2 regions of the Parashewanella sp. 2210YD4-3 genome follow, and region 2 is predicted to be linked to the other one. Evidence: predicted binding sites of a transcription regulator. Region 2 holds the regulator's gene; the other holds the start of a gene.
The links. The regulator ArgR, encoded in region 2, controls arginine synthesis, uptake and breakdown. The targets are predictions, from matches to a motif close to ANTGAATANNTATTCANT.
Positions count from the first base shown of each region.

Region 1: AC1EU0_RS15615 (citrate synthase) is a predicted target of ArgR. The motif match lies at 1,342-1,359, and genes of this name have one in related genera.

Region 1 is NZ_JBWQOG010000011.1:112,528-115,952, reverse strand. It holds gene AC1EU0_RS15615 (citrate synthase) at 1-1,287, opposite strand; gene sdhC (succinate dehydrogenase, cytochrome b556 subunit) at 1,735-2,130, shown strand; gene sdhD (succinate dehydrogenase, hydrophobic membrane anchor protein) at 2,124-2,471, shown strand; gene sdhA (succinate dehydrogenase flavoprotein subunit) at 2,472-3,425, shown strand, end outside.
Region 2 is NZ_JBWQOG010000002.1:167,896-171,320, reverse strand. It holds gene AC1EU0_RS04010 (hypothetical protein) at 1-318, opposite strand, end outside; gene AC1EU0_RS04005 (hypothetical protein) at 427-972, opposite strand; gene argR (transcriptional regulator ArgR) at 1,324-1,794, opposite strand; gene mdh (malate dehydrogenase) at 2,112-3,047, shown strand; gene AC1EU0_RS03990 (hypothetical protein) at 3,272-3,425, shown strand, end outside.

The DNA.
Region 1 (3,425 bases), on a different contig from region 2:
TTATCTATCGCCCAACTTCACAAAGTCACGCGCTTTTTCACCAGTGTATAGCTGGCGAGGACGACTGATCTTGTGACCAGGCATGTCTAGCATTTCTTTCCAGTGAGCAATCCAACCGACAGTACGCGCTAGTGCGAACATTACGGTGAACATGCTAGTCGGAATACCGATAGCCTTCATGATAATACCTGAGTAGAAGTCTACGTTCGGATATAGCTTCTTAGATACAAAGTATTCATCTTCAAGAGCAATACGTTCAAGTTCCATAGCTACATCTAATAGTGGATCTTGAATGTTAAGTTCTTTAAGAACTTCATGACAGGTTTCGCGCATTACTTTTGCGCGAGGGTCGAAGTTCTTATAAACACGGTGACCGAAGCCCATTAAGCGGAATGGGTCATTCTTATCTTTGGCTTTTGCAATGAACTCTGGGATACGATCTACTGAGCCAATTTCTTCAAGCATGTTCAAGCAAGCTTCATTAGCACCACCATGTGCAGGGCCCCAAAGTGAAGCAATACCTGCTGCGATACATGCAAACGGGTTAGCGCCTGAAGAACCAGCTAAACGAACTGTAGAAGTAGATGCGTTTTGCTCGTGATCAGCGTGTAGGATGAAGATACGATCCATAGCACGCTCGATTACAGGGTTTACTGTGTACTCTTCACAAGGAACAGCAAACATCATGCTTAAGAAGTTACCCGCATAGCTAAGGTCATTTTTTGGGTAAACAAAAGGTTGACCCATAGAGTACTTGTAGCACATTGCGGCCAATGTAGGCATTTTGGAAACTAAGCGATACGCTGCAATTTCACGATGTCTTTCATTGTTTACATCAAGAGAGTCTTGATAGAAAGCTGCAAGAGCACCAGTCACACCGCAAAGCATTGCCATTGGGTGTGCATCACGACGGAAACCTTTGAAGAAGGTTGCCAGTTGCTCATTAACCATAGTGTGTTTAGTTACGGTTTCAACAAAGTTATCGTGCTGTGCTTTATTTGGTAATTCGCCATTTAGCAATAAGTAACAAACATCTAAGTAGTTTGAGTCTACAGCTAATTGATCGATTGGGTAGCCGCGATGAAGCAAAATGCCTTGCGCACCGTCAATGTATGTTATTGCTGATTCACACGACGCTGTAGCAAGAAAGCCTGGGTCAAATGTAAAGTAGCCTTTACTGCCCAACTTGCTGATATCGATTACATCGAAACCTTCAGTTCCTTGTTTGATTGGCAAATCGATCGAATCGTTTTCCGGTAAGTTTAATGTGGCTTTTAATTCAGCCATACCGCGTTCTCCTTACTTCAATCTTCACATGAGAGTGGTATGTATATTCATATTAGTGCATAAAGATGCAATGTCGAATATATAAAAGGTGCAATACTTTAACCGCATTTAGTGGGAGGTTGCAATTCAAATGGATGTTTTATTCAAATTTGTTAATTTTTGTTACAGTGATCTGACTCACAATGCTCGTAAGTTATACAGGTGGACACTAATTTTCGGAAAATTGATATTTTACGTTATGTGATGTTTGTATTTGACTTTTCCCGCGAGTATACTCTTTTTGGCTTTTGGAAGAGTTTCAAAAGTAAAAATAATAAGATTGATCTCTATTTGTAAAATTAGTGGCTTCAAAGAGCAAATACTTTCAATAACGTTTTTTGCCAGAGTATCGGTTGTTAAAAAAAAGATCGGAATTTTGGCAAGCATCGTATAATTAAATAAAACTCAATGAGGCTGAGTGAGCAGAACGTGAAAAAGCAAAGACCTGTCCATCTAGATCTACAACAAATCCGCTTTCCTGCAACAGCGATTGCGTCCATTCTTCACCGTATTTCCGGTGTGATTATGATTTTTGCCACAGGCATCTTGCTGTGGATGTTACATTCTTCATTAGCATCAGCAGAAAGTTTCGCCGAATTGCAAAAATTATTTGCCAACCCTTTAGCTAAGTTCGTTGTTTGGGGCATATTGACAGCCTTGGCTTACCACTTGATTGGTGGCGTACGTCACTTGATCATGGATACTGGGCGTTGGGAAGAATTGAACTCAGGTGCAACATCAGCAAAAGTTTCTTTTGCGTTAACGATTGTTGTTTCTATCGTAGCGGGGATTTGGGTATGGTAACCAATGCAGCAAGTTTTGGACGCAGCGGTGTTCATGACTTCATTTTTATTCGTGCAAGCGGAATCATCCTAGCTTGTTACACACTCTTTTTAGTTGGCTTTTTTGCCTGCAATGCGCCGATGACTTACGAGGCGTGGTCTGGTTTATACAGTACCATAGGAATGAAAGTATTTACTTTGATTGCCTTAATTGCATTACTAATCCATGCTTGGATTGGTACTTGGCAGGTTCTGACTGACTATATTAAGTGCACAAAACTTCGTGGCTTATTGCAGTTTATTTTTGTCATCACCGCTTTTACTTATCTAGCGGTTGGCACAATTACAGTGTGGGGTGTGTAAGTGAATATTCCAGTTCGCGAATTTGATGCCGTAGTAATCGGTGCTGGCGGTGCAGGTATGCGCGCCGCATTGCAAATCTCTAAAGAAGGTAAAAGCTGCGCGCTTTTATCTAAAGTATTCCCAACTCGTTCTCATACTGTATCTGCTCAAGGCGGTATTACAGTTGCGCTAGGTAATGCGCACGAAGATAACTGGGAATATCACATGTATGACACTGTTAAAGGTTCTGATTTCATCGGTGACCAAGATGCAATTGAATACATGTGTCAAACAGGCCCAGAAGCGATTATTGAGCTTGAGCACATGGGTCTGCCTTTCTCACGTTTTGAGGATGGTAAAATTTATCAGCGTCCATTCGGTGGTCAGTCTAAGAACTTCGGTGGCGAGCAAGCAGCACGTACTGCTGCGGCAGCTGACCGTACTGGTCATGCATTGCTTCACTGTTTGTACCAACAAAACGTTAAGAACAAGACTGAGGTTTTCTCTGAGTGGTATGCACTGGATCTTGTTAAAAACGAAGACGGCGCAATAGTAGGTTGTACTGCACTAGAAATCGAAACCGGTGAAGTGGTTTACTTTAAGTCTAAAGCAACCGTTTTAGCTACTGGTGGTGCAGGTCGTATCTTCGCATCGACGACTAACGCTCACATCAATACTGGTGACGGTGTTGGTATGGCAGCTCGTGCTGGTATTCAATTACAAGACATGGAAATGTGGCAGTTCCACCCAACGGGTATTGCTGGTGCAGGTGTACTTGTAACTGAAGGTTGTCGTGGTGAAGGTGGTTACCTTCTAAATAAAGACGGTGAGCGCTTCATGGAGCGTTATGCACCGAACGCAAAAGACCTTGCATCTCGTGACGTTGTAGCTCGTTCTATGATGACAGAGATCCGTGAAGGTCGTGGTGTTGATAGCCCGCATGGTCCGCACATCTATTTGAAGCTTGATCACTTA
Region 2 (3,425 bases):
ATGAATAGGAGCCGTCAGTAAGTGAACAGAGGTTAATGCTTGATGCCTTTCATGATAAGGGTAGGGAGGTGAAACCTCGTATGTAAAGTAATTTTGAGGATAAACATTAGGTGGCTGAACACTATCAAAGTAAAGTACTTGTTGAGCCTGTTGATTGCCTGCCACTGGTGTGTAATTCGGTATAGGTTGTAAGCAGACATTAAAATATAAATGACCATAGTTGAAGTAAGCCGGTGTATTGGCAGGATAAAAAACTGGCGAACTACACATTTCTGAAGGTGGTGAGACAGAACTTGTTTGAGCTGGAATGAAAGCCATAAGTTATTTAGTGAACTCATTTTTAGGTTTATAACAGCGGGCGCGTTTATATGAACTGCTTAAAAGCCCCTGATAGCAAAGCTTTTAACATCATGACGACTGCCAATTTTATTTGTGTGTCAAAGTAACTTGAACATCAGGCATTCGAGCTGAATCAAGAGTAATATCATCAATGCTTGCGCTTTCATTGCCATCAAAGGTCATTTTTAGTTGATAGTCTTCTAGCCCTGGACCGTTATCGCAACTGCCATTTGATATAGTGAGAGAGCGGGTACCAAGATCAATGTTTAAATCAGCAGTACATTGAGAATGCCCCAACATACGGGCTTGCCCGTTGATCCCTATCCCCAAAAAGAAGTTTAAATGACTACTAGCTTTAGCCGCTTGAGCATCGTCGTTGGGGATATTAAAATTGATGCGATAATTGCCACCATTAGAATAATTTTTTATCTTATTCGATGCGCTGGTCATGTATACGTTGGTGCTTTTGTCGAGCCATATTCCCATAGGTGATGCCGTATCATTATCAATAACAATCGAATTCACTGTTTCAATTTTACCCGGTAACGTAATCGGAATGAGCTGCTCAGCAAAGCAGGAGTAGCTTGCAAGTAATGAAATGGATGCAATTAAATATGTAATTGGTGTTTTCATTTGCTTAGATCTCTATAGAAGTTACATCGTTCACAATATAAATAGAGAGTCTGTGCCGCAAATTAAATTGTTGTTCTGTTTAGATTTGAGTCAGGATTGAATATAAAAAAGCAGAGCATTGAGCTCTGCTATAGAGAGGTACTTTTATATTAACCTCAGCTCTGTATAAGCCAACCTCTACAGTACAGCTACTTTCGCGTATTTCTGTGTTAGAACAGCCCGTAATAGACAGGCTATTACGAACTGTTCTGCCTTGAACTACACAAAATTAGCCGCACTGTAGATAAAAATTTAAGGTTTGTATTTTAAATCAAAATGTTATTGATTTCGTTATGCAGAGCTGAGGTTAAATTACTCAGAGTAATTAAACAAAGATTTCACCGTTTCGAGAATAGCGTCCATATCTTCAAGGTTTGCAGGGCAAATGAAGATAGTATCGTCACCTGCAATCGTACCTAAAATACCTTCGGGTTTGCCGATGGAGTCAAGTAAACGAGCGATTAGCTGTGCAGCTCCTGGGCTAGTTCTAACTACGATCATAGCCGCATTATGGTCAACGTCTAGCACTAGATTTTTAAGTGGGCTACCAGCGGTAGGAACGCCTAATTCAGCTGGAAGGCAGTATACCATTTCTTGTTTGGCATTTCGGGTTCTCACAGCTCCAAACTTGCTAAGCATTCTAGATACTTTAGATTGGTTAATATTGGTAAAGCCTTCAGCTTGAAGAGCATTAACAATTTCGCCTTGAGAACCAAAGCGTTCTTCTTTTAATAAATTTTTGAACGCTTTTACTAATTCGTTTTGATTTTTAATAGTCATAATGATGTCTTTATTATCCGTGAAGGTATCGCCAACATCCTGCTATTGATACATTCGAAGTAAACGAATTTTTGCACACTGCCAATTAAAGTGTCAAACAAACTGCATAAGGCTGCATAAAAATGCATTTGTGAGGAGAGGAAACACAAGTTTACAACTTGGCTTAAACCCCTTTAAAAGTAGCGTTTTGAATTGCCAATCGTCGTAAATAAATCTAGCTGACTGTTTCACAGATTTATTGAAATTTGAATCACATTACAGTATGGTTGCCGCAGAAATTTGACTAAGATCACAAATCCTGCGAATCATCGGAGACAATTATGAAAGTTGCTGTACTAGGCGCGGCTGGCGGTATCGGCCAAGCTCTTGCCCTACTATTAAAAACTCAATTACCTTCTGGCTCAAAGCTATCTTTATATGATATCGCGCCAGTAACACCAGGTGTTGCAGTTGATTTAAGCCACATTCCAACGGACGTTGAAGTAAAAGGTTTCGCGGGTGAAGACGCAGCTCCTGCACTAGAAGGTGCTGACGTAGTATTGATTTCAGCGGGTGTAGCACGTAAGCCAGGCATGGATCGCTCTGATCTATTTAACATCAACGCAGGTATTGTTCGTAACCTAATCGAAAAAGTTGCAGCTACTTGCCCTAAGGCACTTATTGGTGTGATTACTAACCCTGTAAATACTACTGTTGCTATTGCTGCTGAAGTACTAAAGAAAGCAGGCGTTTATGATAAAAGCCGTTTGTTCGGTGTTACTACCCTTGATGTTATCCGTTCTGAAACTTTTGTTGCTGAAGCGAAAGGTCTTAAGCCTGAAGATGTGAACATCAATGTGATTGGTGGCCACAGTGGTGTGACTATTCTTCCGTTACTTTCTCAAATTGAAGGTGTAAACTTCTCTGATGAAGAAGTGGCAGCTTTAACTAAGCGTATTCAAAACGCAGGTACTGAAGTTGTGGAAGCAAAAGCAGGCGGCGGTAGCGCGACTCTATCTATGGGGCAAGCGGCATGTCGTTTCGGTCTATCTCTAGTACGTGGTCTTCAAGGTGAAGAAAACGTTATCGAGTGTGCTTATGTTGACGGTGGCAGTGAACATGCAGAGTTCTTCGCTCAACCAGTTCGTTTAGGTAAAAATGGTGTAGAAGAAATACTGCCTTATGGTGAAGTAAGTGCATTTGAAGCGGACGCGCGTGATTCTATGCTTGAAACCCTAAAAGGTGACATTCAAATCGGTGTTGAGTTTGTAAAATAACTTCCGGTTAGGATTCACTAAAGCGAAGCTAAGTGCTTCGCTTTTTTTATGCCTGGAATTCTTTAAAGTAAATTTTGTTTAACGTCATATTAATTGAATAAGGCTGTAAATTTAACGGCTAACAATCTAGAGTCATTGACCTAAGCTAAATTCCAAAACTAACCATGAACAGCTTTTAGAGTTATTGGGATTATTTGAAGTAATGATAAAGATGAAGAGGTTGTATGGGAGCAAATCAATCGATTACCGCTGGTTCACCACAAAAAACATACCAAACTTTAGCAAAAAGCGAGCCGCAAACCTCTTCGCAAAGTCAACTTTTTAGTTGTAATGGAATCACATACTTGTTAACTCCTAGGTGTGAAAAGGAAGGCGTTG